DNA from 4 places in the Pantoea sp. At-9b genome. Region 1 is predicted to be linked to each of the others. Evidence: predicted binding sites of a transcription regulator. Region 1 holds the regulator's gene; each other region holds the start of a gene.

Region 1 (7,858 bases):
GGACTTTCGCTTCTGCCAACGACTTGATACCGCCATTGATGGCCATGGTCAGCTGCGGGAAATCACGTTTCAATTGATAGACACGCGGATAATCGAGCGGTGGAATCTCGCGGTTCTCTTTTGGACTAAGACCCGACAGCCAGGCTTTACGTGCGTGGATAATAAAGGTGTCGCAACCACCCTGCTGCGCCACGGTGCCGACGAAATCGCACAGGAAGGCGTAGCTATCCTGATCATCAATACCGATACGGGTTTTTACCGTGACCGGAATGCTCACCACATCCCGCATCGCTTTAATACAATCCGCCACCAACGCCGCTTCGCCCATCAGGCAGGCACCAAATCGGCCATTCTGCACGCGATCGGACGGGCAACCGACATTGAGGTTGATCTCGTCATAACCCCGCGCTTCCGCGAGCTGCGCGCACTGCGCCAGCGCCGCCGGATCGCTCCCCCCCAGTTGCAGCGCAACCGGATGTTCATCTTCACTAAAGGCCAGATAATCACCCTTGCCATGAATAATCGCACCGGTGGTGACCATTTCGGTGTAAAGCAGCGTGTCACCGCTTAGTTGACGGTGAAAATAGCGACAGTGACGATCGGTCCAGTCGAGCATCGGGGCAATGGAAAAACGTTGCGAAGAGAAGGTATCGGTCATGAAACGCAGTAAATCCGGGGTTAAGTGATGAGATTCTGCGCAATGATAACACAGGATTGACGGGCGACACAGCCGCCCGTCGGGATGAAGAGGATTGATCAGAAGTTAAAGCCGAGCTGCAACATCGCACCCCAGGTATTGTCGTCGCCAACCGAACCGGCCAGATCAAGGTGAACGGTATTGTTAAACGGTGACAAACCAAAACCAGCGGTGAACACATTGGCGTCATTTGACTTCATATCTGCACGATAACCGGCACGTAATTGCAGCCAGTCCAGCACCCGATATTCACCACCAACCCCAACGTATTGACTGCTGTCTTCCGATTTAAAGCGCTTCGTTTGCGTCAAATCGACATCACCTGTCAGCGTGAAGGCACCATAGTTCCAGGCCAGACCGGTGGTAACCAGTGGGCGGATTTGGTACGTATCACGGTAGCCATTCACTTCTTTGGTCTCAATATCACGTGAAATCAGGTTTTGCCCGGTCAGGCCGAACGTCCAGTTATCGGCGAAGTCCGTGGCGATACCGGCATCGACGTTAAAACCGGTATCTGAGCTGCGATAGCGGCTGTTGTTGATATCGCTTTTGTCGTAGTTATACACACTGGCGGTGTAGTTATATAGCCAGGTTTTTTGCAGTTTCGGCGTAATACCTACAGAGACCGGATGTCCGGCAATACTGAACTGGTGTGCCATGGCGATACCGTAATCGGTCACTAACGCCGCCAGACCGTTGGCACTGGACGTCAGTTTATCCTCATCACCCGGCACCGGAATAACCGTGCCATCGGCAACGCCTTGCAGATAATCGATATCGCTTTGTGACACGTTAGCGCGGATATGTGCCGTGCCATAAGCTTTGGTGACAAAAGCGAAGGGCAGCGTTTCATTGGGCACCGTAACAGCCAGCGCAACACCTGCCGAACCGTCCGCTTTGTTGCCACGCAGATCGCGAAGCTGACTCGCCATATCACCCGCAGCGGCTTTCAGTTGTGGATAGCCGTTGAGGTAATCCTGGAAGGTTAAGTTATCGATTACGTTCTGATAACGGTCAACCGTGTCGGTAATATCATCAACACGATTAATCAATTTATCTTTATCTGTTACCTGAATCCCGGCTGAGGGGAAAATGATACTCACGTCATCATCAGGTTTTGCTTTGGTCATTAAGGCCGGGTTTGCCAGTACCGCAGAACTCCAGGTGGAAGAAGCGACCCCCGTTCCCCCCATTGCATCATTACGAGCGTCGTACCATGTGCCTGCTGCCAGGGCCGAAGAGGAAAGAAATACGGCATTCAAAACAACAATATAAGCAATTTTTTTGCGTCTGAATAATGTCTTCACCATGTGCCTGCCATCACCTTTAAATGTCGTGACCACGTCAGCGACGTAACAATTTACCAGCCCCTTATTGTGAACCTGGGCTAACGATTTATTGCTGTGAAATGAAAGGAAATAGCACTGCTATTCGCAGAATTGACTACTGATGCAGCAATCTGTCGTGTATTTATGCAAAAAAATAAACGGTACTTAAATTAAGGCCAGATATTACTTAAGCCCTTTTGAACCTTAGACGCTAAGTCGGTGAGTTGCAAAGCAAAAACCGATTAGCCAATTTAATGATGCCGTAGCAACAAGAAACGACGATGACAGGCGAAGAAAAGAAGGAGACTTATGACGCGGCTAACCTGATGAAAAAAGGTAATTTTACTGATCATGTTAAGAAGAAAAAGCAATCACAGCAGCGTAAAAATTTGTGTGATAAAATAACATCACTCGCCACCTGGAGAACGCTTATGTCAAATCTGTCGCCCGACCAACTGCTCACCCAGGCAGAAACGTTATGCCTGCAACGCGGCGTGCGTCTGACCTCACAACGCGCCGAAGTACTGCGCCTGATGGCCGAACAGAATGGATCGATCAGCGCCTATGATTTGCTGGATCAGTTGCGTGTCAGTGAACCCCAGGCAAAGCCGCCGACAATTTATCGTGCCCTGGATTTCCTGCTGGAGCAGGGATTTATCCACCGTGTGGAATCCAATAATAGCTACGTGGTTTGCCATCATTTCGACGAACCGGCACATACTTCAGTGATGCTGGTGTGTGATCGTTGTGCGGCGGTCAGTGAAAAGCATGCGCATGGCGTGGAAAAGATCATTGCGGGCCTCGCCGAGCAGGCTGGTTTTGCCTTGCGTCACAGCGTGATTGAAGCACATGGGTTGTGTGAGAATTGTGTTGAAGTGGAAGCCTGTACGCATCACGAAAGCTGCGATCACGATCATCAGGTAGAAAGTAAGAAGCGCGGTAAAAAAGGATAGATGGCACATCCTTGTGCCAGCCCGATCATCACGATCGGAGGGCAGGAGCATCGTCCTTAAACGGGTCCGTTACCAGCGATAATCCTTGTTGTGACTTTCCCAGTCTTTAACTTCTCGCTCGGCCTGATCTTTTGCGTAGCCGTAGCGTTCCTGAATTTTACCCACAAGCTGATCGCGTTTACCTTCAATGACCGTCATATCGTCATCCGTCAGCTTGCCCCATTTTTCTTTCATTTTCCCTTTGAATTGTTTCCAGTTTCCGCTCACTTCGTCTTTGTTCATAACCTTTCTCCATGTCATGCAGAGTGGTGGTAGTGGAATACCCAATATCCAGCGGGTAAAACCAACATAACGCGCTACTTATTTGCGATGATAAGGATAATTATAGTAGACAATGCAGAAGGGTTAGCACACTTACGGATTATTCTGTATCCAAAGGGTTATCGTTAATGTGCCGCAAACCAGCTATCAGCACGCCAATGGCGATGCCAAATCCACCACAGCGTCAGCCCGCGCATGGCCAGAAACACCGTCACCGCCAGCCATAAGCCATGATTACCTAACCAGGGGAGCGTCAGTAACGACAGGCCATAACCCAGTGCCGCCAGTGCCATACTGTTACGCATTTCCCGACCGCGCGTCGCACCGATAAACATGCCATCCAACAGATAGCACCACACGCCCACTAACGGCATCACTACCTGCCACATCAGGTAGCGATCGGCCACTTGCCGTAGTTCTTCCAGTGAAGTCAGCAGCGCCACGATATGTACGCCAAATAACGCATAAATCGCCGCAAATACCAGTGCCACCAACCCCGCCTGACGGCAGGCGGCATGCCAGATCAGCAATAATCGGCTGCGATCTTTCGCGCCGACCGCCTCGCCAGAACAGGCTTCTACGGCATACGCAAAACCATCCAGTGCGTAAGCGGTAAAGGTCAGGAACATCAACAGCACGGCATTGACCGCCACCACATCCGGGCCGATGCGCGCCCCAAGTATCGTCAGTGATGCAAAGCAGATTTGGAGCAGAAAAGAACGCAACATAATGTCGCGGTTGAGGCGAAACAAGCGAGCAGCATCACCGCGCCAGCTCTGCTTCAGCGTAGAGAAATCAATACCGCGCAGCTTCAATACCCGGGCCACCATCCATAATCCGACGGCCAGGGTGGCGTATTCTGCCAGTGCCGTCGCCGCTGCCGCGCCCGCCACTCCCCAGTGCAGGCCCAGCACAAAGAGCAGATCCAACAGAATATTGACCAGATTCCCTACCACCAGCAGCAGCACAGGCGCACGCGCATACTGCACGCCCAGCAACCAACCGAGAATCACCAGATTTGCCAGCGTGGCGGGGGCGCTGAGCCAGCGAATCTGGATAAAAAGTTGCGCCTGCTGCTGAATCGCGAGGCTGCCCCCCATCAGCGCAGCGGCCAGATTGCTGACTGGTGTGCGCAGCAAAATAAACAGCACCCCGGCCACCAAGGCGATTAATAGCGGTTGGGTGAGCGCCCGTGCCAGGGCCGTTTTATCGCCCGCGCCAAAAGCCTGGGCGGTCAACCCGGTCGTGCTCATGCGCAGAAACAGCAGCAACATAAAGATGAAGCTGGTCGCAGTCGTCCCCACCGCCACCCCACCGAGATAAATGGGGCTATCAAGATGACCAATAACGGCGGTATCAACCACGCCGAGCAGCGGAACGGTGATATTGGAAAGAATCATCGGCAGCGCAAGCCGCCAGAGTGCTTTATCAGAGGAGGAAAACAGCTGCATCAGCCCATCCCGGTTTGCTGCACAACAGTCTTGTCAGAAAATTAAACCACGGCAGCGCAGAAAGGCTGCCGTAGCGGGGGGAATCAAGGTATCAGAGCCACTCGCCGTTGCGCACAATGCCGACCGCCAGCCCTTCTACTGTCAGGGACTGCTCGCGGGTATCGACAACAATCGGCTGGAAGTCACTGTTTTCCGGCAGCAGTTGCACAATCGCGCCCTGCTTTTTCCAACGCTTCACCGTCACTTCATCATCAATACGTGCCACCACCACCTGGCCGTTACGCACTTCCTGCGTTTTATGTACGGCCAGCAGGTCGCCATCCATAATACCGATATCTTTCATCGACATGCCGCTAACACGCAGCAGGAAATCAGCGGTAGGTTTGAACAGATTGGCATCGACCTGGTAGTGCGCTTCAATGTGTTCCTGCGCCAGTAAAGGTTCGCCCGCCGCGACACGGCCAATCAACGGCAGCCCTTCGCTGGCTTCTTCTTCCATCAATAAGCGAATGCCACGTGAAGCACCGGAGACGATTTCAATCACCCCTTTACGTGCCAGCGCCTTCAGGTGTTCTTCTGCCGCATTCGGTGAGCGGAAGCCCAGCTGCGCAGCAATTTCCGCACGCGTTGGCGGCATGCCCGTCTGGTTAATATGGTCGCGAATCAGATCATAGACCTGTTGCTGCCTGCTGGTTAATGCTTTCATCCCGCCCCCTGGTTGTTTATACAGTCGCTGTGAGTATATACAGGTATTGGCGAAATGAAAACCAAAACTGAGGGAAAAATCAGCGAGTTGATGAATCCGGAATCCTTATCGCAAATGTGACCAAATCAGCGCGATCCAGACAAACAGCGCCAGTAAGATAGCCAGCAATACGGCAGCGGAACCCATATCTTTCGCCCGGCCCGCCAGAGGATGACGTTCCTGGCCGATGCGGTCGACCACCGCTTCGATGGCGCTGTTCAGGATTTCCACAATGACAACCAGCACTACGGAACCAATCATCAGTACGCGGGAAATGGCATCAACATCCAGCCAGCACGCCACTATAATTGCCACTAACGCGGCAACGGCCTCCTGGCGAAACGCTGCCTCATGCGTCCAGGCGGCGCGCAATCCCTGCCAGGAATAACCGGCGGCTTTTATTATCCTGAGAATACCGGTGACGTTATTTGCCATGTCGTTGAACCCTTTACTCGTTTTGACGTCAATGTCTGGGCAGCCGGAGATAGTGCAGCCACAGATCTTCGCGGCACTTTCTGGTATGCTTGCCGCGCTTTGCTAACAAGAGGCTTGAAGTTGTCTATGTCAGGTTGGCGTAAACTTTATTATAAATTATTGAATTTACCACTCTCCATTTTGGTAAAGAGTAAGGCCATTCCCGCCGATCCCGTCTCCGAACATGGGCTGGATCCGACGCGGCCGATCCTGTATGTGCTGCCTTATGATTCCAAGGCCGATCTCCTCACGCTGCGTTCGCAGTGTCTGAAACACGATCTGCCCGATCCACTCGCACCGCTGGAAATTGACGGCACTTTACTGCCGCGTCACGTGTTTATCCATGATGGACCGCGCGTGTTCCCGTATTTCGTGCCGAGTCTGGAATCCGTGAAGTTATTTCACGACTACCTTGATCTGCATCGCAGCAATCCAGAACTGGATGTACAAATGCTGCCGGTGTCAGTGATGTTCGGCCGTGCGCCGGGTCGTGAAGTGCAGGGGGAATCCACCCCTCACCTGCGCATTCTCAACGGCGTACAGAAATTCTTCGCTATTCTCTGGCATGGTCGCGACAGCTTTGTGCGCTTCTCGCCGACGGTTTCACTGCGTCAGATGGCGACCGAACATGGCACAGATAAGTCGATAGCTCAGAAACTGGCACGCGTGGCACGCATTCACTTTGCCCGCCAGCGTCTGGCGGCAATCGGCCCGCGCTTGCCAGCCCGCCAGGATCTGTTCAATAAGCTGTTGCAATCCAAAGCGATTGAAAAAGCTGTCGAAGATGAGGCGCGCAGCAAAAAGATCTCGCACGAGAAGGCCCAGCAGAACGCCGTCGAATTGATGGAAGAGATTGCTGCTGATTTCTCCTATGAAGCGATTCGCGTCACCGACCGTGTAATGGGTTGGATGTGGAGTCGCCTCTATCAAGGGATCAACGTGAATGGCGGCGAGCGTGTGCGCCAGCTGGCGCAGGATGGGCATGAGATTGTTTATGTCCCCTGCCATCGCAGCCACATGGATTACCTGCTGCTCTCTTATGTGCTCTACCACCAGGGGCTGGTGCCGCCGCATATCGCTGCGGGTATCAACCTGAACTTCTGGCCAGCCGGGCCGATTTTCCGTCGCCTTGGGGCGTTCTTTATTCGCCGCACGTTTAAGGGCAACAAGCTCTACTCCACCGTTTTCCGCGAATATCTGGGCGAGTTGTTTAATCGCGGCTATTCGGTTGAATACTTTGTAGAAGGTGGCCGCTCACGTACCGGTCGTTTGCTGGACCCGAAAACCGGCACACTGTCGATGACGTTACAGGCACTGCTGCGAGGTAGCAGCCGTCCAATCACCTTCGTGCCGATTTATATTGGCTATGAACATGTGATGGAAGTCGGCACCTACGCCAAAGAACTGCGCGGCGCGGCGAAAGAGAAAGAAGGCTTCATGCAGATGGTGCGCGGCCTGCGTAAGCTGCGCAATCTTGGTCAGGGTTATGTGAACTTCGGTGAACCCCTGCCGCTGGTGAACTACCTGAACAAACACGTGCCAGAATGGCGTGAAGCGATCGATCCAATCGAACCCCAGCGCCAGGCATGGATGACACCTGCCGTGAATGACATCGCTAACCGCCTGATGGTGCGAATTAACGATGCAGGGGCCGCCAACGCCATGAACCTGTGCGTCACTGCACTGCTGGCTTCTCGTCAACGTTCACTGACGCGCGAGCAGCTTATTGAGCAACTGGAGTGCTACACCCAACTGTTGCGCAATGTGCCCTATTCACCGGAAGCCACGGTGCCGGATCTCAGCGCAGAAGCCCTGCTGGATCACGCAATGGGCATGAATAAGTTTGAGACCGAGCAGGACAATATCGGTGACATCATCATTCTGCCACG
Region 2 (7,858 bases), 1.2 Mb from region 1:
GAAAATGGATTGGTAGCGGGTGCTATCCGGCTGCAGGGCTTGCCACGTAAGTTGAGAGCTGGTCAAAATATTCCATTCGTCGAATTCGGGAAAAGCGCGATTATACAGGAATCAACCGGGTTAAGCACTGCGGAGTTCCGGCCCGAATTGTGATGGCCGCAACATGTTTTTCCTTGCTGCATCCAGGAAAAAAGCTGTTATTCTTAGTTTGTTACGTGATCACGATGAGATTCCGATGAAATACCAGCAGCTCGAAAATCTTGAAAGTGGATGGAAGTGGAAATACCTGGTGAAAAAACATCGGGAAGGTGAACTGATCACCCGTCATCTGGAGCTGAGTGCTGCACAGGCTGCGGTGGATACGCTGCTGACGATGGAGAACAGCCCTGTCGACGTCAACGATTGGATTGCCCAGCATATTCATCCTGATTTGGATAATCGTCTTAAGCAGACCATCCGTGCTCGTCGTAAGCGCCACTTTAATGCGGAGCATCAGCATACCCGGAAGAAATCGATCGATTTGGAGTATCTGGTGTGGCAACGCCTGGCGGGCCTGGCGCAGCGTCGTAGCAGTACGCTTTCTGAAACTATTGTGCAGTTGATTGAAGATGCGGAACGTAAAGAGAAGTACGCCAGCCAGATGTCGACGTTGAAACAAGATCTCCAGGCTATTCTGGGTAAAGGTGACACCGGGAACGAGTAATCTTCTTTCTGCTGTCATCCAGCTATAAAAAAACCCCGCCGAAGCGGGGTTTTTATTACGCGAGAAACTTAAGCCTGCGGCTGAGTTACCACGTCTTTGATACCTTTCACGTCGATTTCAACGCGACGGTCCGGCGCCAGGCAGTCGATCAGGGCATTGCGGCCTTTCACGCTGTCACAGGTGTTGCCAGTAACCGGGTTAGATTTGCCCATGCCACGTGCAGAGATCTTGTTAGCCGGGATACCTTTAGATACCAGGTAGTCGACAACAGACTGAGCGCGTTTCTCAGACAGTTTCTGGTTGTACTGCTCTGAACCGATACGGTCGGTGAAGCCCAGTACTACGACTGAACCGTCTTTCGGGTCCAGTGAGCTCAGCTGGCTGTACAGCTGATCCAGAGCCTGCTGACCTTCCGGTTTCAGGGTTGCTTTGTTGAAGTTGAACAGAACGTCAGACTTCAGGGTGAAACGCTTGGTTTCAACAACCGGAGCCGGAGCCGGGGTCGGAGCAGCAACAACTGGTGCAGCAGCTTCATCCTGACCGAAACGGTAAGAAACACCGACGCTCAGCATGCTGTTGTCAGGGCGTGCGCCAACGGTACCAGCGTCGCCGATGTTGTTAACCCACTGATAGTCCAGACGAGTTGCCCAGTTTTTGGTCAGTGCGTATTCAACACCAACAGCAGCCAGCGGAGAAACGCCGGTGTCGTGGTCGCTGATGCGAACGCCGTTGTTGTTCTGAGTTGAGTCAGCACGCCATACCATGCCACCCAGACGCGTGTACACGTCCAGATCGTCAGTGATCGGGTAGCTCAGTTTAGCAGCCAGCTGAACGCCTTGTGCTTTGAATGCGCCGTTGATTTCGCTGCCTTTGTTCGGCATACGGCCCAGCCAGTCGTAGCCCAGCTCGAAGCCCAGGTACGGGTTAGCTTGGTAGCCCAGGAAGGCACCTGCGCCCAGCTGGCTTTCGTGAGTCGGACCGTTGTTGTTCTCATAACCGTTACCGTAGTAACCAGTATCGTGATACTGAGACCAGCCCAGTTTAGCACCGGTATACCAGGTGTCATCTTTAGGAGCGGCCTGCGCTACGGTAGCGAAGCCAGCCAGTGCCACTGCAATTGCGATAGCTGTCTTTTTCATTTTGCGCCTCGTTATCATCCAAATAGGCAATGAGCAAAAATAGTTTGCTCTGGGTTTAATCCTTCGCCGGGTCAAAACGCTCGCTTATGACTCTACCGAAAAAAACGGAGGTTATTGAGCACCCTGGCGAGGTAAAGTCTACAACGAGATTGGAAAGTTACAAGTATGATGTGACGCCAGTCGATAAAAAAACAGGGATTTATACACACATTTTAACAATTGACACGGGATAATCTTCGTGATCAGAAATGAAAAAATCGGCTAAGCCATTGTCTAAGCTGGCAGGACAAGAATCAGTGGCTTAGCGTCAACTTCCGCAAAAAACAGTGTGAGAAAAATCCTAATTTTACTTAATGAAACAAATCTGAGGGAATTTTTGACGCTGAAGATTGTCTGCTCAAAACTCCCTCGTGTCCCTGAGGACGCATAATCAGACCCAGCGCTTCGCCTTCTGCGGCAGCCAGTTTCAGTTCGCGGCGTTCATCATCATTTAGCTCATAAGGTATCCACGCCAGCACAACGCTATAGTTCCCGGTGCGTAGCGCCTTCACCATGCTTTCTACTGTGCTGTAGCGTTCGCACTCAGTGATATGCATGCTCTTATCCAGCGGCAAACCCGACTGCTGCATCCAGTGACGGTTGAGCTTATGCGCAGGCGTTAACCACAGCTGCCAGCGTGATTGCAGGCTCAATTGTTTCAGTACTGGCAGCAACAGAAGCTGCATCATTCCAGGTTGTTCGCTGTAGCGTAATTCGGTAATGCCGCCCAAAGAGGGCTGCGCTACGTCTGAAGTCGCAAAACGATGAGAACGATCAGCGGTGCCAGAGAATTGAGTACGCATAATTTAATCACTCAGTAATGAACTGTATGAATATACAGTAATGAGTTCCTGGACAAAGATCAACCTCAATTTCTGAAAACGTCTCGCAAAATCGCACAAATTTTCGCCTTAAATGCATTTATTCATTGAACAGCCTGATCGTTTTCAATATCTTCTAACCTGATGAATACATGAGGTATTTATTAGGACAGTTCTGGTAAAAGGAATTCAGGAAGGTATCAGGATGAAAAAATCTCACCCGATGGTTGAACAATCAAAAACGCATTTAGCCGCCTTAGGCGACATAGAATCTCGCACGCAGTTTGGTGGTTATACCCTGTCCGTGGAGAAGGTGGTCTTTGCGTTTATCAATGACGACGCGCTTTATTTGCGAGCCTGCGAAGCGGTGACGAACTATGCGACGCAATGCCCGATGGAGCCGCTGATTTACAGTAAACGTGGGATGCCGGTAACGCTCAGTTATTACAAAGTTGACACGCATCTTTGGCAGAAACCGGAACAGTTAATGCAGCTATCAGCGAGCGCGTTACGAGCGGCGCGTGAAGAACTACAAACGCGCTATGTCTCGCTACGGCTGAAGGATTTGCCTAATCTCAGCCTGCGCATGGAGATGATGTTGCACAAGGTCGGTATCCGCTCAGTCAAACACTTGTGTGAAATAGGTGCCAAGAAGAGCTGGTTGAAACTGCGTGCCATTAATAAAAATATAGGGCTGAAAACACTACTGGCATTAGAAGGGGCGATCTCCGGCCATCATGAAGCCGCGTTGCCTCGTGAGGTGAGAGACGAACTTTGCGCGTGGTATCAGAAAACGCTCCGCTAACCGCAGAGCGTTTCAGGTTTTACTCCGTTGCGAGGGTACGGCGTAGACGCGCAATTTTAGGCATCAGAGCAATTAACAATCCCAGCTGTTGTAACACCAGTGGCGCTTGCGTCTCGGCACTGGCCGTCATTGCTGTCAGGCGGTGCAGCAGCACTTGCTGCATCTGCGTGGCCTCCGCATCGCTGACGCGTTCAATTTGCAGAACATCGTCAACAAAGCACACGGCATCATCCAGCAGCTTCAACAGCGTGGCGTCATTTAACCTGACACGATGAGCGCCCAGCGCTGAAATATAGCTGAGAAAAGAGTGATTCAGACACAGCAACCGGAAGGCATTTTCACGTAACGTTTGCTGATAACGCGCTTCATTGCTCATGTTGGATACGACCGAAGCCAGCTCGGCATCGGCGTTGTGCGCATCGCGACGCGCAACACGATAAGCCAGACGGTTATCTTTCCCCTGATGATATTGCTCCATGATCGCATCAAGGTAGCGGCAGTTGGCATTGAGGGTCCGCTCGGCAACAGCGGGTAACTGGCGGAAGCGCCAGTCCGGCCAGACGAAAGCCACCGCCAGCCAGGCGAGGCCGCAGCCGAGCAGGGTATCCACCACGCGTGGCAGTGCGACTTCGAAACCTTCACCCAGCAGGTTGAAGCATAATAATACCAGCAGGGTAATAAACAGCGTTGCCTGAGCATACTGTATCTGGCGGAACGCGAAGAACAACACACCGCTGAGCACAATCAACACAAGCTGCCCTTCAATAGAAGGCACCAGCCACAGTACCGGTAACCCGATGGCAATCCCGGCCAGCGTGCCACCGATACGCAGCGCCAGACGACGTCGGGTGGCATTGTAGTTTGGCTGGCAGACAAACAGGCTGGTGAGCAGAATCCAATAGCCGCGATGCACACCGGTAATCTGGATAAACCCATAGCCGATGCACAATACCAGCGACATCCTCACTGCGTGGCGGAAAAGTGCCGATGACGGTGTGAGATGACGGCTAATGCGCAAGCGAATATCCGCCCAGCCACCTGGGCCGTCGCTGGAAAGATTGTCATCGCTGGATGTGGCCGGTTGTGCCAGTTGCTGTTCAGATTCGATCGACGCCAGTTGCGCGTCGATGGCGCGCAAATTACGCAGCAACCAGAACAGCGCGCGAATATGGGCATCGTCCGGGGCATTTTGTTGCAGGCGTTGCAGCGCGGTTTCCAGCCGTTCGAAGGCGCGTTCAACGTGCGTATCATGATGCCAGGCCTGACGTAAAAACAGGGCTTCAGCTAACTGGCGGCAGGCTTGTGCCTGCATGTTAAGCACGCGCTGGAAGCGAAAAAGCACTTCAGTATAGCGCCAGTCGTCGCGCAGTTGATGGTATTGCAGATGTGAAGAACTGGCGCGTTCATGAATGTCCTGCGCCACGAAGTAGTAATGCAGGCTGCGTCGGGTACTGCGTGAACCACGGTCGCCGCGTAACCGGCTTTGAATGGTACTTTTGGTCAGATTAAGTTGAGCCACCAGCTGACTGTTGACCATGGCAGTAGCAATCAGGTTCGCATCATCTTGCTCGCCACCATCAGGATCAAACAGGTTGGCTTTGGCGTCCAGATAACGCGCCAGCTGAGAAAAACTCGCGGCAAGTTGCTCCTGCACTGGACGTACCGGAAACATGACATGGCCAATCAGGGTCAGTAGGTTGTACCACAAGGCACCTACCAGCAGGAGTGATGGCTGCATCCACCATTGTGAGAACAAGCCCACGCCGAGCATGGTATACACCGCAATCAATAGCGCACCAAAGGCGATGGTGGCATAACGCTGGCCGAGCGCACCCAGCAGAATAAACCCCCAGGTGGAGAGGGCGAGGCCGAGTACGAAAGCCCATGGGTGTGGAAACAGTAATTCAACGGATACCGAAGCGATACAGAAACAGACCAGCGTAATCAGGAGATTGCGCAGACGCCCGGCCAGGCGATCATCAAGATCGGCCAGGGCAGCGGCCACCACGCCAAGTGTGAGGGGGATCGTCCACTCAATCTGCTGCAACCACCAGGGAACCGCTGCACAACCGGCAAGGGCGAAAAAGATGCGCAGCAGATAACGCAAACTGCTGTTAAACAGATAGCGGCGCCAGCCGGGTAAGGCTTCATGCATCATGACTTCGCCTTAGTAACGACGACGGGCATTCGCTTCCCGTGCTGCTTGTGCTTCTTCAACAGAGACGACACGGCGGCCGACGGGCCACAGGGCAATGGCGGCAATTTTGAAATTCGCGATGCCAACAGGAATGCCAATGATGGTCAGGCACTGAACAATACCGGCTGAGATATGCATCAGGCACAACCACCAGCCGAAAAACACCAGCCAAAAGATGTTGAGGAAGGTTCCACCGGCGTTCATCACCTGATTTTTGCTGTCCGGACGCAGCACATCGATATGTACCGCCTCGTTGCCGAATGGCAGCAACGAAAGTTTAGTTATCTCCCAACAGGAACGCGTTAATGGCAGCGTGAAGATAAGAACGATGCTGACCAGCGTCGCCAGTAACCAGCTCAGGGTGGTGAAAACACCACCCAGTACAAAGTTGAGAATGTTGAGCACGGTGCGCATAACACGATTTTCCTTTTGCAATCCGCAATATGTGTTGCCCAGTTTAGCCTGTTTTAAGGCTGGAGCGTCAAGGGTCTGACAGGTAAACTGCGCGATAATTCTCTGGCTGAACACGGTGCGGACATGGAACTGAAAGCAACATCAATGGGTAAACGTCTGGCTCAGCACCCTTATAATCGCGTGCGCCTGCTGGAAGCAGGGGTGGAAGTTAGCGGCGATCGACACGAATACCTCATCCCTTTCAACCAGTTACTGGATATCGCTTGCAAGCGAGGTCTGGTGTGGGGAGAGCTGGAATTTTTGCTGCCGGAAGACAAAGTCGTGCGGTTACACGGCACGGAATGGCAGGAAACGCAGCGTTTTTTTCATTACCTGCAACAAGCCTGGCAACAGTGGAGTCAGGAAATGAGCGAGGTCTGCGTCGAGGTTTTGACGGGATTACAGCAGGAGATTTTCGCCTTTACCGGGCAGGATCGCTGGCTCAAGCGCAGCGAACTTCAGGCAGTCAAAGAAAACATTACCCGGCAGTTTTCCGCTTTGCCTTTGCCGACATCGCGGCTGGAAAAATTCGAGAATTGCCGCGAATTGTGGCAGTTCTGCCAGCAATGGCTCGGGCAGGGTGAAACGGCGATTCGTCAGCGCAACCGTGAATGGACAGCAAAAATTTTGCAGCAGTACCAGACGTTCTTTTCCACGGTTGAAACCACGCCACTCAATCCTTCGCAGTGTGAAGCGGTGGTCAATGGCGAAGACGCACTGCTGGTACTGGCAGGGGCTGGCAGCGGGAAAACCTCGGTGCTGGTGGCGCGTGCCGGCTGGTTGCTACAACGTAAACTGGCGCAGCCGGAGCAAATTCTGCTGTTAGCCTTTGGGCGTCAGGCGGCAGAAGAGATGAATGACCGTATTCAGTCCCGGCTGGGTGAAAACGCGATTCAGGCGCGAACTTTTCACGCCCTGGCGTTGCACATTATCCGTGAAGGCAGCAATAAACAGCCTGCCATCAGCAAGCTGGAGAGCGACAGCAAGGCCCGTCGTCAATTGTTGATTGAGAGCTGGCGCGAACAATGCAACAGCAAAAAAGCCCAGGCCAGCGGCTGGCGTCAATGGTTACAGGAAGAACTGGAATGGGAGATTGCCGAGGGGCCATTCTGGCAGGATGACAAACTGGCGCAGCGGCTGGCATCGCGCCTGGAGCGCTGGCTGGGACTGATGCGCATGCACGGTGGTGCACAGGCAGCGATGATTGCTGACGTCCCCGAGGAGCAACGCGAGCAATTTAGTAAGCGCATTAAGTTGATGGCTCCCATCCTGAAAGCGTGGAAAAGTGCGTTGAAAGCTGAAGGCGCTGTCGACTTCTCCGGCCTGATCCATCAGGCGATTGCCATTCTGGAAAAAGGGCGATTTATCAGCCCGTGGAAGCATATTCTGGTGGATGAGTTCCAGGATATCTCACCGCAGCGGGCAGCATTGCTGACGGCGTTACGTCAACAAAATAAGCGTACCTCGCTGTTTGCCGTCGGTGATGACTGGCAGGCGATTTATCGTTTCAGCGGTGCTGAGATGAGCCTGACGACGGCTTTCCATCACTATTTCGGCGAAGGTGACCGCTGTGTATTGGATACCACCTATCGTTTCAATGATCGCATCGGTGAGATCGCCAACCGTTTTGTACAACAAAACCCACATCAGCTGCGCAAACCACTGAATAGCCTGACCAAAGGCAATAAAAAATCGGTGACA
Region 3 (7,858 bases), 2.1 Mb from region 1:
TCTATATGCGCTATTCGCTTTATTACTCGCAGGTAAATAATTTTAAACTTTCCCCATCCAACGCCGATAACCCCGGTATTCACTCTCCGTGTCGACATAAAAAGGAAACAACATGGCAAGTATTTCTACCCTGGGTGTCGGTTCAGGCCTCGATTTAAGTAGCATTCTGGACAGTCTGGAAACCGCCGAAAAAGCGTCATTAGATCCTATCTCTACTCAGCAGACGGCTTATACCGCCAAGCTGAGCGCTTACGGTACGTTGAAAAGCGCATTGACCACTTTCCAGACCGCGAATACCGCATTGAATGACGCCGATCTTTTCACTGCGACGTCTGCCACCAGCAGCTCCAGTGCCTTTAGCGCCACGACATCTGGTAGCACAGTAGCCGGAAACTACACCATTAGCGTGTCACAGCTGGCGCAGGCACAGACGCTGACGTCTGCCACCCAAACCAGCAACAGCACGGCGCTGGGCGACAGCTCTGCCAGTAGCCGTACCATGACCATTACGCTGGTGGATGGCACCAGCAAAGACATTACGCTGACCAGCGATCAGACCTCGCTGACCGGCATGCGCGATGCGATCAACAGCGCTGATGCTGGTGTTACCGCCACCATTATTAAAACCGGTGATAGCAGCTACCGTTTGTCACTGACGTCGACTGAAACCGGCAGCGATAATGCCGTTAGCAGCATCAGTGTGACCGGCGATGATACGTTGCAGGGCATTGTCGGTTATGACGCCAGTGCCAGCAGCAACGCCATGACCGAAAGCGTCGCAGCACAGAACGCCAAACTGACGGTGAACAACGTTGAGATTGAGAACAGCAGCAACACCATCAGTGATGCGCTGGAAGGCATTACGCTCAAACTTAATGACACCACCACGGGTAATGCGACATTAAGCATCACCAAAGACTCGTCGAAAGCGCAAAGCGCGATTGAGAACTGGGTTGATGCCTATAACACCCTGCTGACGCAGTTCGACACCCTGACCAAATATACCGCGGTAGATGTCGGTTCAGATTCACAGGACTCCAGCAACGGCGCGCTGCTCGGTGACAGCACCCTGCGTACTATTCAGACGCAGCTAAAAAGCATGCTGACCAATGCGCAGAGCAGCTCAACCTATAAAACGCTGGCGCAGATCGGTATTACCACTGACCCGACATCCGGCCAGTTGGAACTGGACTCCGATACCCTCGAGAGCGCCCTGACCAGCGACCCGGATGGCGTGAAAGAGATGATCGTCGGCGACGGTACCACCACCGGCATTACCACCACCATCGCGACCAACCTGACCAGCTGGCTATCCAGTACCGGTATCGTGCAGGCGGCCACCGATGGTGTCAGTAAGACCCTGAATGACCTGACCGATCAGTACAACGACATGAGTACGCGTATTGATAACCTGATTGCGCGTTACAAAACCCAGTTTACTGCCCTGGACGTACTGATGAGTTCACTGAATAGCACCAGTAGCTACCTGTCGCAGCAGTTCGATACGTCGTCCAGCAGCACCAGCAGCACAAGTAGCTCATCCTCATAAGGAGTGATTCATGTATAGCGCAAATGGCACTCAAGCCTATGCCAAAATCGGCGTTGAAAGCGCCGTCATGAGCGCCAGCCAGAAGCAACTGGTGGTGATGCTGTTTGACGGTGCGCTCAGCGCACTGGTTCGCGCCCGCCTGTTTTTGCAGGATGGGAATATTGAGGGCAAAGGTCTGTCGCTCTCTAAAGCGATCAATATTATCGAAAACGGACTCAAACAGGGTCTGGCAGAAGGCAGTGGTGATGAACTCACCGAAAACCTGCTAGGGCTGTATGCCTATATGGTTCGCCGTCTGTTACAGGCCAATCTGCGTAATGACGTAGAAGCCATCGAAGAAGTTGAAGGGCTGCTACGTAATATCGCTGATGCCTGGAAAGAAGTCGCTCAACCTCAACACCTTCAGGACGCCGTTTAATGACTATCGCACCGCATCTGATTGCCATTTACCAGCAGTTACTCGATCTCAGCCAGGGAATGCTGCGCCTTGCCGCAGACGGCGAATGGGATGAATTGATCACCAAGGAGATGGAATACGTTAGTGCGGTGCAACAGTTGGCGCGATCAACGCAGGACACCGCGCCTTCGCTGCAAACTCAGGAACAACTGCGCCCGGTATTACGCCATATCCTCGACAATGAGAGTGAAGTCAAACGCCTGTTACAGGCACGTCTGGATGAACTGGCGCAACTGGTTGGACAATCATCACGGCAAAAATCCATGATGAGCGCGTATGGTAAACAAGGCAGTGTCTTAGTACCGCGTCAAACCGTCTGAGTAATACCCTCGCGGAGCGGCAGCGAAAACATCTTTTCCTGCCGCTCTTTTTTTGTACAACCTGCTTAGTTCTGCGCTGAAAGCTGTGTCGGGCGCAAAATCTCTGGCTCAATATTTTGAATCACCGCTTCATCAGGTCGTGCAGCCACTTCTTTTAATGCCTGCTGACATTCAACCGTTGGGCGATCGACCTTCCGCATCCGCAAGCCATCATAGCGCAGCTCACCATTGTTTAACCTGAGCGGCATGACGCGCACCAGACGCGTCACATTCACCCACTGGTCATCCAGACGTGTCAGCTTACCTGGCTTGGCAATCACGCGCTGCCACTGGCGACAATCCAGGGTATCGCCCTGCGCACCGATGATCAGACTGCCCATTGCCTGATCGCTAATCAGCTTGCGCTGCGGGCCAACGGTTTGCCAATAACCCTGCAATTCCGCTGGTGCCGGGGTCTTCACCGCCGCTTCATAATTGTTGATCTGCGCACACCCCGACAGCGCCAACGCTGCCAGTACCATCCACTTTTTCATCTTCGGTCCCTACACTCGCTTCAATGGCGGCTACGTTATAATTTTTCCACTGAGTTACGCAAGGTATCTGCGTCGGATCTGCCGGGATTCCTGACAACCAAGCCCGCCCGCGCTACACTACGCGCCGAGTTAACCAGCAGGAACCCCGAATGAAAACGCCAGAACAGTATTACGCCCAGGCACGTGAAATGTTTTTTGCCGCCCATCCTGATTTCCAGGCGGCGCTGGATGAATTGTCCGACAATGATGCGCAGCAGGCGGGCATGACATTAGATGCACTGCGCCAGTGGCATGCAGAACGTATCTATGCCGCGTTCTTACGTCAGAAGAACCTTGATGGCATGCTGTTCTCTATTCAGCTCGCCGAACCGGACAAAGCGGTGGCCGCTGAAGCCATCGAAACCTACCTGAAAACCCACGCTGCCGCGTTAGGTATGACATGGGAAGAGTTCTGTATTAAGAACGAACTGTAAGCGCTTCAGTTTAGACTGGCTGCGATTTCACAGCTCGTACCACTCAAAATGATCAGGATAAAGTTGTACAAGTTAGTAAAACTTGTATAAGTTAACACTACGACTTCGGTCGTAGATTGTCCTTGAACGAATGGTGCTTTTGCACCGCCTCTGGAGGTGTTGCTGGATTTCCACCTCCAGAGGTCTTATTTTTTCCCTTACTCTTCCCGCTCAATCGCCTTCACTTCGACATAACGCGCCACCGCCAACAGGCGATTAATATGGGTCAATAACAGATCCACATCTGACTGCAAAAACGCTTCAGACGAACGAGACGCGGTGACAATCGCATCCTGGACCGTTTCGCTAATGGTCAGCGAATTATCCTGTTTTGCCTGAATCAATAACGCGGCAATCAACAGCGACTGTGCTTCAACCTGTGCCGTCAGCTCTTTCGCTTCCACATCCATTTTTGCCATCTTGAGCAAAATATCGATGACCAACTGTCGCATGCTTTCCCTCCTGGCATAAAAAGTATGGTTATGAGATGCAGCCCGATAAAATTATCGCCTTTCCTCCTTCCTGCCGCTTGATACTGTTTTTATTTACAGTAATATGACGCTCTGATTGATTAAATGGAATGCCCTGAATGTTTGTGGAGCTGATTTACGACAAGCGCAACGTCGCAGGATTACCCGGTGCGCGCGAAATGATCTTGCAGGAACTGGAAAAACGCGTGCAGCGGGTGTTTCCGGAACTTGAGGTACGGGTCAAGCCGATGGAACGGAACGCCATTGAGACCGATATGAGTAAAAACGATAAAGCCACACTGGCACGTATCATCGAAGAGATGTTCGATGAAGCCGATATGTGGCTGGTGGCGGACTAAACCACCCGCACGGGTGCCTTAGCTCTCCTGCTCGCTATGATTGACGGCGATTTCTAAATCCTGAATCGCCTGATCAATATCATCCAGCAGTTTCCCCTGTTTATTAATGAGTGTATCGAATCGTGCGGCATACGCTTTATCCTTATACTCACCGGCATCAAAAGCCAGCCAGTGACTGGACAGGGTTTCGGTGTTGCTCTGGGCATAATGACGCATCTCTTTGAGCTGTGAAGTCACATCACGCAAGTAGTCAGTTTTGGTTTTAATCGCTTCTGAATCACTCATGCTATTTTCCTTTTATTGAAAATGACCAATTTAAATAACGTCACAGTCATTAAAGGTAGTTGAATATAGCGAAGCCGCATTAGGAATAATCGGAACTGCGTGTGGTGCAGAGTAGCGAGGCAAAAAACCCGCACAGCGGCGGGTCAAGTGACACAAAAACTACGGCAAAAATTACAACACGTCGGTCAAGTGATCGACGACAACCCTTCCGTTCACATCGGTTTGCGTAATGCGGTAGCTGACATTCCAGGAACGCTGGACACAGAGTTTATCGAACAGGGAGACTTGCCCTTTATGCTCGCCATTCTCCCCGATAATACGCCACTCGGTAATATCTTCCTGACCGCGATTGTTGAGCCTTTGGATGCTCTGTTCGACTAAGCGGTCGCTATCATCAATCTTCAAATAATCACGCAACATTGTGCTCACCTCTGGTTAACGAAGATCACACTACTCTTTTTATTTGTCGTTTCAATCTAATATTTTTATCGTCAACGCCCGGGCAGCCTGATGGAGAAAGAATCCGATTTGACGCAGGCAGAACAACGCTTTTTATCCTGCCGAGCGCTTTCAGACGCTTCTCAATATAAATAATCGCTGTCTGCGACATTTTCCCCGAACGCTCTGTTAATGTAGACCTCACAAAAATAATGTTCTGGAACCTGCCATGCTCTCAACCATCCTTTATCGCAGCCATCTCTGCGACCATGTTCCGGTGAAAAAACTGCAAGACATGGTTGAAAAAGCCAATAGAAATAATGAATTATTGGATGTGACGGGCATTTTGTTATTTGACGGACTGCATTTTTTTCAATTGCTGGAGGGACCCGCTGAGGCGGTCCAGTCTATCTATGGCCGGATCTGTAAAGACGCCCGCCATCAAAATCTCGTGGAGTTGCTGCACGACCATGCGCCCGCGCGCCGTTTCGGCAATTCCGGCATGGAACTGATTGATTTACGCGAACATGATAAAGCCACCGTGCTTCAGGCAGTGCTGAACAAAGGAACGTCAAAATATCAACTCACTTTTGACGATCGGGCATTACGTTTTCTGCGTACCTTTGTCGAAGCGCGCGAAAAAGAAAACTATTTCGAGATCCCACCGGCCAACAGCTGGGAATTTATCGCCGATGCGCAGGAAATTTTGCTTATCGACGTCCCTGAAGACGCCACTACACAGTGCCATTTTGCCTTTCAGCCGATTATTGACCCTTTCTCCCGTGAAGTGCTGGCACTGGAAGCACTGATTCGCAGTGCCGACGGAGGTTCACCACAAAAGTTTTTTGCCCCCTACAGCCGCAAGCAAGTTTATGAAGTTGATCTCAAATGTAAAAGCCAGGCATTTAAACTGGCCCGGCAATTCAATATCCCAAAACTGACGCTGTCGATTAACCTGTTACCCATGTCGCTGGTGATGGTGCCAAATGCCGTGGATTATCTGCTGACGGAAATTCACGCCAATGGTCTGATCCCGGAGCAGATAGTGGTAGAAGTCACCGAGGACGAAGCGATATCACGCGCTGACGAATTTACCGCCGCGATTAAGCAGTTAAAGGCGGCAGGCATCAGTGTGGCACTGGATGATTTTGGTGCCGGATTTGCGGGCCTGTCGCTGCTGGCAAAATTCCAGCCAGACAAGATCAAAATCGACCGAAGTATCATCAAAGATGTCCATAAAAGCGGCCCGAAACAGGCGATTGTGCATGCCATGATTAAATGTTGTGCCTCGTTAGAAATCTCCGTGATTGCCGAAGGTGTTGAGCAGCCTGAAGAGTGGATGTGGCTGGAAGCGGCGGGAATCAGTAAGTTTCAGGGCTTTTTGTTTGCGCGGCCACAGCTGAATGGCATCCCGGCGGTGGCATGGCCGGAGATACGTTAATGCCGAAAACTTGCGTAATCGGGGGTTATGAACTAGCACCGCCAAAAAAGGGGTGTGATTCGCCTCACGATAACCAGCAAAAGAGCCCGCACGGCCCTATACTTTTCGGATAAATCTGAGATAATCCCTTTGCCCCTTCAAGAGCTAAGCCATTATGAGTGCCGGAGATAAGCGCCGGGTGGGGCATAAACTTCTTCTCCCAGATCGTTGATCGCATTCCCTTAAAACTCACTCCCTGGCAGCCTGCTAAATCGCGCCGCGACGATGCTGTGCACTGCATGCAAGATCGTCCAGGTTTCATCCTGACAATCGTGCAGAAAGAGTAGGATAGCGCCACTTTATCCCCCCATTGATCCTTCACTCAACCCAGTATCCTGCCATCAGCGGTCACAAACCGACACAATCGTAAATAATTAACCCTCCTTGTGTTAGGATTTCGTCCGAAATCGACCTCCCAACGGGTGATTATCACAGAACTTACAATGAGGATTATTGTGGATAAAGATAAAGGGATATTAAGTGGACCCGCGCTATTTGGCCTGATGTTTCTCGCTTTCATTGTTCTGGTGCTTCGCAGGCCAGATATTGTTATGCATGCGCAGCCCTGGGCAGAAGATGGCGTGTTATGGATGGCGGGTATCTATAATGATGGTTTCTGGCAATCACTGCTCAAACCAGAAGCGGGTTATTATCAGACCATATCCAGACTTACTTATGGTATCGCGTTGCTTTTTGGCCTGAAACAAGCGGCGCTGGTGGCGAACATCATTGCCATTCTCATCCGATGCTTTCTTGTTGGATTCATTGTTTCGAAAAGAATGAATTTTATTCAGTTAAGATATCGCGTGCTTATTGCCGCATACCTTATTCTGATGCCCAACGTTGCTGAAGGGTTTGTGAATATCACCAATGTTCACTGGTATCTTTCAATGTATTTGTTGGCTGTGGTAATGGCAAATGATGCAGAAACCCTGGCTGGTAAAGTGCATGACTTTACGGTTCTGGTGATCAGTGGTTTAAGTGGTCCTTTTGTCATTTTTATCGCACCCTGCCTGCTGTTCAAAAGGCTTTATACGCACGGTGGCGTGGTTAATGCGATTAAAAAAATAAGCCTCTTTGATGTTGTCATGGCTGCCTGTTGCCTGATTCAGATTACCGTAATCCTGACATCTCCGGCAGCCGCCAGATCTAACGCGCCACTCGGTGCGAGCTTCTCGATGCTGGCCGATCTTGTTTCATGCCGTATCATTTATGGCTCATTCCTGCCATTCGAGATGGCAAGAAACATGGCCGCGCATGGCAACATCAACACCCTATTATTTATCGCGTTAGCTGCCATGCTTATTTTCTCATTCATCAAGTATGGCTGGCGAGTAAAGTCCATTATTTTATTCCCGGTATTAATGATCGGATTTGCGCTGGCAAGACCGCTTATTTCACCCGATCAACCGCAATGGCCCGTGGCTTTCAACTCGGAGGCGGGAGAACGCTATT
Region 4 (7,858 bases), 1.5 Mb from region 1:
GGCGGGCAGGTAGAGATCGATACAAAGCGGCCCAAGTGCAGCGAGCAGGCCAAGCGTGATGGCATAAACCAGGCGGTTAGAAGGTGCAGGTGTCATTTATCCTCTGTCTTTATTAGGTGTGAAATCAGGTTCTGATAAAGGTGTTGCAGGGTAGCCGCTGACGCTTTCTGTGGCGTCAGGCGGCGCAGGGCGGTGCCATCAAATAACACCGCCAGGACTTCGACGCAGGCGTTCACCTGTTCGTCGCTCAGCTCGGGATGGCTGGCCCGGACTTTCTGGCGGGCATGGCTAAACATACGTGCATCTGCCGCTTCCAGCATCGCCGCAACGCGTGGGTTACGGCCCGCTTCGGCGGCGACATCCAACATCAATAATTCATCTTCCATGTTCAGGCTTTCGCGCCAGGCGAGGGTGGTGGCGATCTGATCGCTATCGACCCGATCGCGCATTGCGGCGACACGGGCATCGACAATCCGTTTCACCATCTCTTCAATGATGGCGTCCTTGCTGGGGAAATAACGGTAGATTTGCCCCACGCTGAGACTGGCGGCGCAAGCCAGTCGTGCCATGCTGGCGGCATGAAAGCCCTCCCGACGAAAGCAGTCACGTGCCGCGCGGATGATTTCATCCTGGCGCTGACGGTGGCGCTCATCTTTGTTCTCGCGTTGTCTGCTCATAACCGCCCTGAAAATAGTTTTGAGAGTGCTTATTCTCATTAGGCGATTATACGGAGCCAGACGCGGGAACACAGGCACTTTTACGCAATCCTGACGCTTCAGAACAAACCGAATATGCAGCCATAAAATTGATTAATCTGGATTTATGTTCCAGGCTTAGCGTTACATGGACACAGTAATGAGGAACAACAAGATGAATAAAGTGCTGGGATGTATCGCTGCGGCTTTAACGCTGGCAGCGCTCTCTGGTTGTACGGCTTATGATCGTGCCGAGAGCTTCGTAACCAAACCTGTGGTGAAGGATGTGAAAAAAGGGATGACCCGTGATCAGGTGCGTCAGATTGCCGGAGCACCTTCTACTGAGATCACCATGGTACATGCGCGCGGCACCTGCCAGACTTATGTGCTGGGCGAGCGTGATGGCAAGCTTCAGACTTACTTTGTCAGCTACAACGATACCGGTCACGTGATGAACTACGGCTTCCAGAGCTGTAAAGAGTACGATACTGACCCGCAGGCGACACAGTAAGCGGCAGCAGAATAGCAAACGGCCCGTCAGTGACGGGCCGTTTTTATTGGTGGCTTATAAACCGTAGGGGCGTGGTACTTCGTTATAACTGCCGTTGATATCGCGCTGATAGTAATGACCATCCTGCACGTAATAACGTTTGCCGTTAAAGTCGAGCACACGCATGCCTTCGACCGGTACGGATTGCGGCGGTTGCACCACCACGTAGGTATCACCCTGACGCTGGTAGTAGCTGCCGTTCAGCAGGTAATAGGTCAGGCCGCCAATCAACACCGCAGTTGCGGCATCGGGTAAGAAACGTAATGGACCGGGTCCACCCCAATGTGGTCCCGGACCAGGACCGGGTCCCCACGGGCCTGGGTGGGCAAGGGCGATGGCTGGTGTTAATAAGGTTAACGCCAGCACGGAGGCGATAACTTTTTTCATCGGTAGTTCTCCTGCTATGACTGGTAGCAGGATTGGCTTTTCAACGACAAAACACAAGCGGAAAGTGGCTGATTTTTCCTCTATTTACCATGCTTAACACTTTCCTGACGGTAGCGCCATGATTGTCAGAGATTGAGGAGGGAGGAGATGTAGCGGCGCGATTTATCGCGCAGTTTTCCGTTACCAGAATCCCGCACGATAAATCGTGCCGCTACGGGAGGGGCATGTGTTAACGATGCGCCAGTTCGGCGTGGTCGTCGCTTTCCAACACTTTCTTGTCGGTCAGACCGAGCCAGCGGCTGGTCAGAGAACCTGCGGTCATCGCGCCATTGACGTTGAGTGCGGTGCGGCCCATGTCGATCAGCGGTTCGATGGAGATCAGCAGCGCCACCAGCGTCACCGGCAGGCCCATGGCGGGCAGCACGATCAAGGCGGCAAAGGTGGCACCGCCGCCAACACCGGCCACACCGGCGGAGCTGAGCGTTACAATCCCTACCAACGTCGCAATCCACAGTGGATCAAACGGGTTGATGCCGACCGTCGGGGCAACCATTACCGCCAGCATGGTCGGATACAGGCCGGCACAGCCATTCTGACCAATGGTGGCACCAAATGAAGCGGAGAAGCTGGCGATCGATTCCGGTACACCGAGGCGACGCGTCTGGGTTTCCACGTTCAACGGGATACTGGCGGCGCTGGAACGGCTGGTAAAGGCAAAGGTAATCACCGGCCACACTTTGCGGAAGAAACGCATTGGGTTGATACCGTTGAACGAGAGCAGCAGGGCGTGCACCCCAAACATGATTGCCAGGCCGAGATAGGAGGCCACGACAAAACCACCCAGCTTGATAATGTCCTGAAGGTTTGATCCCGCCACCACTTTGGTCATCAATGCCAACACACCGTAAGGGGTCAGCTTCATGATCAAACGCACCAGTTTCATGACCCAGGATTGCAGGGTGTCAATCGCCACCAGCACGCGTTCGCCTTTTGCTTTGTCATCTTTCAGCAACTGCAACGCGGCCACGCCGAGAAACGCGGCAAAGATCACCACGCTAATGATCGACGTCGGGTTAGCCCCGGTCAGATCGGCAAACGGGTTTTTAGGGATAAAGGAAAGCAACAGCTGTGGCACTGTCAAATCAGCCACTTTGCCAATGTAGTTGCTCTGAATAGCGTTGAGACGTGCGGTTTCTTGCGCACCTTGCACCAGGCCATCGGCGGTTAACCCAAACAGGCCGGTCACCATCACACCCACCAGTGCTGATATCGCCGTGGTAAACAGCAATACGCCAATGGTCAAAACGCTAATTTTACCCAGCGAAGACGCATTGTGCAGACGGGCTACGGCGCTGAGGATGGAGGCGAAAACCAGCGGCATCACGATCATCTGCAACAGTTGCACATAACCGTTGCCGACAATGTTAAACCAGCCAATTGAGGCTTTCACCACCGGGCTGTTCTCACCGTAAATGGTTTGCAGCGCCAGACCAAACAACACGCCGATCACCAGGCCCGTCAAGACGCGTTTCGACAGACTCCAGCGCTCGTTGCCGATGCGTGCCAGCAACACCAGCAGCGCGGCGAACACCACGAGATTAATAATCAGGGGAAAATCCATGCTCTACTCCAGAGATTTGCCGCGCCTCTGCATGTTCAGGCGCGGAATACAGTGTGATTCCTGAGAGGAATCCGGGCATGTTAACAGTTCATAAATGGGCAGGCTTATATCCAAATGGAATTGATTATAACTTTATACTGAAAGTTGTCTGATTATCGCTCGCTTTGGCTGTTTAATACTCTACCTACGCCATTTTGTAGCGTGTTGAACAGTTGCTCGGGCCAGCCGTTTGCACCAAAAGACGGCAGCCCGGGTGGAAACCACAACGCGTAACCCACCAGTGCCAGGCAAAGCGCGCGTTCGAGTTGGTTGCCTTTCTGGCTATTGAGCAACGGCAAACGAAAGCGCCAGCGGCAGGGCCACAGCAGCGGCACACCCGCCGGTGTCAGCATGTCGGCGACAATATGGCTGAGATAACCCAGGGTCATGCCCTGCAACACATCGGCGGGGATCGGCCAACTGGCGGGAACATTAATCTGAAACAGCCATAGGCTCACCGCGACCGCCAGCAGGCTGTGGGTAAACCCCCGATGGCCAAAGGCTCGGGCGATGGGCTGGGAAAGCCACTTTAAGCGTTGTCCCAACACTGATTTGGGATGATCAATATCCGGCAGCAGGCAGGTCAGCAGCGCAGCGGGCACCAGATGCCACCAGTCGGCACTGGCCATTACCGGCGTTAGCTCCGCGCGCTTGGCAAAAATAGCACTGGCAATGGCGAAAATGATGTGGCCTTCGGCCGTCATGATAGAACCTGGCTGCAAACTGTCGATGCATCCAGTATAGGGATTTATCCAGTAAATGAGAATATGTGACGCTGTAACCAGGCGTGAATTTAAGACGATGCCCGCGCCAGAATGACGCGGGAAAAGAGGAGCTTAGCGCGCCAGCCAACCGCCATCGACTGCCAGCGTGTAGCCGTGGACGTAATCCGACGCACCAGAGGCGAGGAACACCACGGGTCCCATCATATCGTTCGGATCGCCCCAGCGTCCGGCTGGAATCCGGCCAAGGATCTCTTCACTGCGTGATTCATCATCGCGGATTTGTTGCGTGTTATTCGTCGCCATGTAACCGGGGGCAATGGCATTAACATTGATACCGTGCTTCGCCCATTCATTAGCCATCAATCGCGTCAGCCCCATGACCGCGCTTTTCGAGGCGGTATACGAGGGCACACGGATCCCCCCCTGGAAAGAAAGCATGGATGCGATGTTAATGATCTTGCCACCATTCCCCTGGGCGATAAATTGCCGCGCCACCTGTTGCGAAAGGAAAAACAGACTCTTGCTATTGATATTCATGACATCGTCCCAGTCTTTTTCGCTAAAGTTCAGCGCATCTTCGCGGCGAATAATGCCTGCGTTATTGACCAGAATGTCGATACGTCCTGCCAGTGCCACCGCCTGTTCCACCACCTGTGGCACGATGGATGGATGCGCGAGATCGGCCTGAATCGGCCAGAAACGGCGCCCCAGCGCGGCAACTTTTGCGGCGGTATCATCCGGACCCGCGCGATTGACGCCAATAATATCGCAACCAGCCTGCGCCAGCCCGAGCGCCATCCCTTGACCCAGCCCGGTATTGCAACCGGTGACCAGGGCGATTTTTCCTTCCAGATTAAAAGCATTCAGAATCATTATCTTCCCCTTGTGCACTAGCGCAGTGCGCTGACGCTGACGTGGTCCATGTCATCAAACACCTGATTTTCCCCCACCATGCCCCAGATAAAGGTATAGCGTTGGGTACCGACACCGGCATGGATCGACCAACTGGGTGAAATCACCGCCTGTTCGTTATGCACCAACAGATGTCGGGTCTCCTGCGGCTGGCCCATCATATGAAACACCGCACTGTCCTCGGCCATATCAAAATAAAAATAGACTTCCATACGGCGTTCATGGGTATGACAGGGCATGGTGTTCCACAAGTTGCCATCGTCAAGGCGCGTCAGGCCCATGGTCAGCTGGCAGGTCGGCAACACATCCGGCACGATAAATTTGTTGATGGTGCGGCGGTTAGAGGTGGCGGCATCACCCAGTGTGGCTTTGACTGCATCCTCAAGGGTGATTTTCTTGTCCGGGTAGTGGGTATGCGCCGGGGCGCTGTTGTAATAAAACTTCGCCGGATGGCTGGCGTCGCTGCTGCGAAAAATCACCTGTTGCGCCCCCTGGCCGACATACAAGGCTTCCTGATGACCAATTTCCCAGGTCTTGCCATCCACCTCAATCAGCCCCGGACCGCCGATGTTAATCACCCCCAACTCACGGCGTTCGAGAAAATAGCTCACCCCCAGTTGCTTACCCACTTCGCTGCCGATGGTCACGGGCTGTGCCACCGGCATCACGCCGCCAATAATAATGCGGTCGATATGGCTGTAGGTCAGGGTGTAATCATCCGGGGTAAATATGTTCTCAATCAAAAATTCGCGCCGCAGGGCGGCGGTGTCGAGGGTTTTGGCGTGCTCGCTGTGAATACTTTGACGTAAGTCCATCTCAGGCCTCTGGATATCAGAAGGAATAGGTCCCGATGCGGGTCTGTTGGCATCTTAGGCAGGATGGGATATGAATTCAATAAAAATGAAACGTTGTTTTATTTATTTGTGTCGGCGATCAAGGGTTCACGATAATGCCGGGCAACGCTACCCTGACGTACTGCCTCGGTCAGTGAAGGCGCGCCACCGCCAGGGAAACGCCCAAAATGGCATTGGCACCGAGTCGGCTTTTATTCTCCGTACCATCCAACGCCAGCATGCGCGTATCGATTGTGCGTTGCTCACGGATATCGCTGCCGATCAGCCGCGCATTGATGTCGCTGTTAACCGCTTGCACCGCATCACGCCCCCCTTTGCCGCCAAAACGATGGCTGTCGCCATCACGACGTTCGTTGACTTCACGCGAGCCGGTGCTGGCACCGGAGGGCACGGAGGCTCTGGCCATTTGTCCGTCAGTAGTAAAAGCATCCACTTCCACCGTGGGGTTGCCCCGTGAGTCAAGAATTTCACGGGCGATTACTCTATCCAGTGTAAAACTCATCATTACCTCACAAGAATTAGCGTTTCAGGTGTTTGATCAGGATGTCGACCTGAAGATGATTAATATCGTCCACCGAGTGCGAGGACAGCCCACCAAAGCGGCGATTACGGTGCCCGGCAATCACCCGATCGATGCCGAGTTCCGCGACACATTTTTCAACCTGTGCACGCTGGCACAGGGTCACCATTTGGAGAATCTTCACGGCGGTGTCGTGCGCTTTCCTGCCAGGTGGTGGCATGGAACGGGGTAAGACCAAAGCGATATATCATGGGGCGGGCCGGGAGGAACAGTCAATTCAGGACGGCCTGACATACCTCTTGTGAGCAAGAGTCATATCAGGCGTCATCAGCCCTTAATGGGGCGGTTGGGTAAGGTGGAACGCCATCACCTTGTTAGCGCAGTATCAGCAGAATTCAGCCAGACGCTGCTTTTGGGCTTATCCGTGCAAATGCCCGGCAGCCAGTTGGGTGAGGTCATCGAGGCGGACATTGGCCAGCGCCCAGCGTGCATCAGCGCGATGCTCCGCCGCAGGTACCACGATAGAGCGCATACGCGCGGCTTTGCTGGCGACCATGCCGTTAAAGGAATCTTCCAGTGCCACGCAGTTGAGGGGGTCAATACCCAGCTGTGCGGCGGCATCCAGATAAACCTGTGGATGAGGTTTGCTGTAGGGAAGATGCTCGGCAGAGGCGATCTGGTCAAAATAGTGGCGCAGGTTAAACATCTCCAGCACCCGCTCCAGCATATGCAGCGGTGAGGCGGAGGCGAGGGCGATTTTCAGTCCCTGTTCCCGACATAACTGTAGCGCCTGTTCCACGCCGGGCAGCAGAGGACGGGTCTCTTCCACCAGCGCCAATGCGCGCGCGATGATGCGCTGCGTAACTTCTTGTTGGTCCGGGCCATTCCACGGTAGCGTTTCGTACCACATGCGCACGGTCTGGTCGATGCGTAATCCCAGGGTATCCGGTAATTCGTGGCGGCGGGTCAGATCTACCCCCAGTGAGGCAAAAATATCGAGTTCGGCGCGATCCCACAGCGGTTCTGAGTCGATCAGTAATCCGTCCATATCAAAAATGGCGGCCAGAACAGGGCGACGATAAGACATACTACAGCTCCGTTTGAAATTTGACCTACCTTACCATGACTCAGCATGCTGCGCTTTTTTCAGGAAAAAAAGATGCAGTGCAGGTAGACTTAGGGCAAATCTTATTCCGTTCAGGGAGACACCATGACTTACCAACAGGCTGGCCGTATCGCCATCCTCAAGCGAGTGGCTGGCTGGGTGATTTTTATTCCGGCGCTGCTGTCCACCATTATCTCCATCTTGGGTTTTATGTTTAAGCACAGCGAAAAGCAGCCTGGCATTGACGCCGTGATGCTTGATTTTGTGCATGTCATGATTGATATGGTGAAGTTCAACACCCCGTTTCTCAGTTTCTTTTGGCAAAATTCGCCGGTGCCGGAATTTAACGGCGGCACCAATATCGGTTTCTGGATTATCTATTTTTTGATTTTTGTCGGGATCGCGTTGCAGGCTTCAGGTGCCCGCATGTGGCGTCAGTCACGCCATATT

The links. The regulator LexA, encoded in region 1, represses DNA repair genes until DNA is damaged. The targets are predictions, from matches to a motif close to TNCTGTATGTACATACAGNA.
Region 2: the regulator LexA is predicted to act here: its motif matches at 2,705-2,724, upstream of sulA (SOS-induced cell division inhibitor SulA).
Region 3: the regulator LexA is predicted to act here: its motif matches at 3,905-3,924, upstream of PAT9B_RS12025 (DinI-like family protein).
Region 4: the regulator LexA is predicted to act here: its motif matches at 4,014-4,033, upstream of PAT9B_RS08295 (metal-dependent hydrolase).

Annotation. Positions count from the first base shown of each region.
Region 1 covers NC_014837.1:347,477-355,334, reverse strand. Annotated here, with positions in the region: gene dusA (tRNA dihydrouridine(20/20a) synthase DusA) at 1-658, opposite strand, end outside; gene PAT9B_RS01540 (conjugal transfer protein TraF) at 757-2,007, opposite strand; gene zur (zinc uptake transcriptional repressor Zur) at 2,457-2,978, shown strand; gene PAT9B_RS01530 (CsbD family protein) at 3,048-3,260, opposite strand; gene dinF (MATE family efflux transporter DinF) at 3,425-4,750, opposite strand; gene lexA (transcriptional repressor LexA) at 4,842-5,456, opposite strand; gene PAT9B_RS01515 (diacylglycerol kinase) at 5,562-5,930, opposite strand; gene plsB (glycerol-3-phosphate 1-O-acyltransferase PlsB) at 6,057-7,858, shown strand, end outside.
Region 2 covers NC_014837.1:1,542,734-1,550,591, forward strand. Annotated here, with positions in the region: partial or broken gene PAT9B_RS06950 (AAA family ATPase) at 1-182, opposite strand, end outside; gene matP (macrodomain Ter protein MatP) at 236-703, shown strand; gene ompA (porin OmpA) at 772-1,842, opposite strand; gene sulA (SOS-induced cell division inhibitor SulA) at 2,193-2,684, opposite strand; gene PAT9B_RS06970 (TfoX/Sxy family DNA transformation protein) at 2,908-3,507, shown strand; gene yccS (YccS family putative transporter) at 3,527-5,665, opposite strand; gene PAT9B_RS06980 (YccF domain-containing protein) at 5,675-6,118, opposite strand; gene helD (DNA helicase IV) at 6,242-7,858, shown strand, end outside.
Region 3 covers NC_014837.1:2,592,103-2,599,960, forward strand. Annotated here, with positions in the region: gene fliD (flagellar filament capping protein FliD) at 113-1,549, shown strand; gene fliS (flagellar export chaperone FliS) at 1,560-1,967, shown strand; gene fliT (flagella biosynthesis regulatory protein FliT) at 1,967-2,326, shown strand; gene yedD (lipoprotein YedD) at 2,392-2,859, opposite strand; gene PAT9B_RS12015 (DUF6388 family protein) at 3,009-3,332, shown strand; gene iraP (anti-adapter protein IraP) at 3,530-3,823, opposite strand; gene PAT9B_RS12025 (DinI-like family protein) at 3,961-4,200, shown strand; gene PAT9B_RS12030 (hypothetical protein) at 4,219-4,485, opposite strand; gene PAT9B_RS12035 (hypothetical protein) at 4,657-4,905, opposite strand; gene PAT9B_RS12040 (diguanylate phosphodiesterase) at 5,153-6,364, shown strand; gene PAT9B_RS12045 (hypothetical protein) at 6,859-7,858, shown strand, end outside.
Region 4 covers NC_014837.1:1,812,525-1,820,382, forward strand. Annotated here, with positions in the region: gene PAT9B_RS08270 (multidrug effflux MFS transporter) at 1-96, opposite strand, end outside; gene PAT9B_RS08275 (TetR/AcrR family transcriptional regulator) at 93-677, opposite strand; gene osmE (osmotically-inducible lipoprotein OsmE) at 871-1,206, shown strand; gene PAT9B_RS08285 (DUF6515 family protein) at 1,261-1,632, opposite strand; gene PAT9B_RS08290 (L-cystine transporter) at 1,862-3,253, opposite strand; gene PAT9B_RS08295 (metal-dependent hydrolase) at 3,406-3,996, opposite strand; gene kduD (2-dehydro-3-deoxy-D-gluconate 5-dehydrogenase KduD) at 4,129-4,890, opposite strand; gene kduI (5-dehydro-4-deoxy-D-glucuronate isomerase) at 4,908-5,744, opposite strand; partial or broken gene PAT9B_RS08310 (phosphopyruvate hydratase) at 5,920-6,285, opposite strand; gene PAT9B_RS30560 (hypothetical protein) at 6,302-6,487, opposite strand; fluoride riboswitch at 6,615-6,683, opposite strand; gene hxpB (hexitol phosphatase HxpB) at 6,722-7,390, opposite strand; gene PAT9B_RS08325 (YniB family protein) at 7,514-7,858, shown strand, end outside.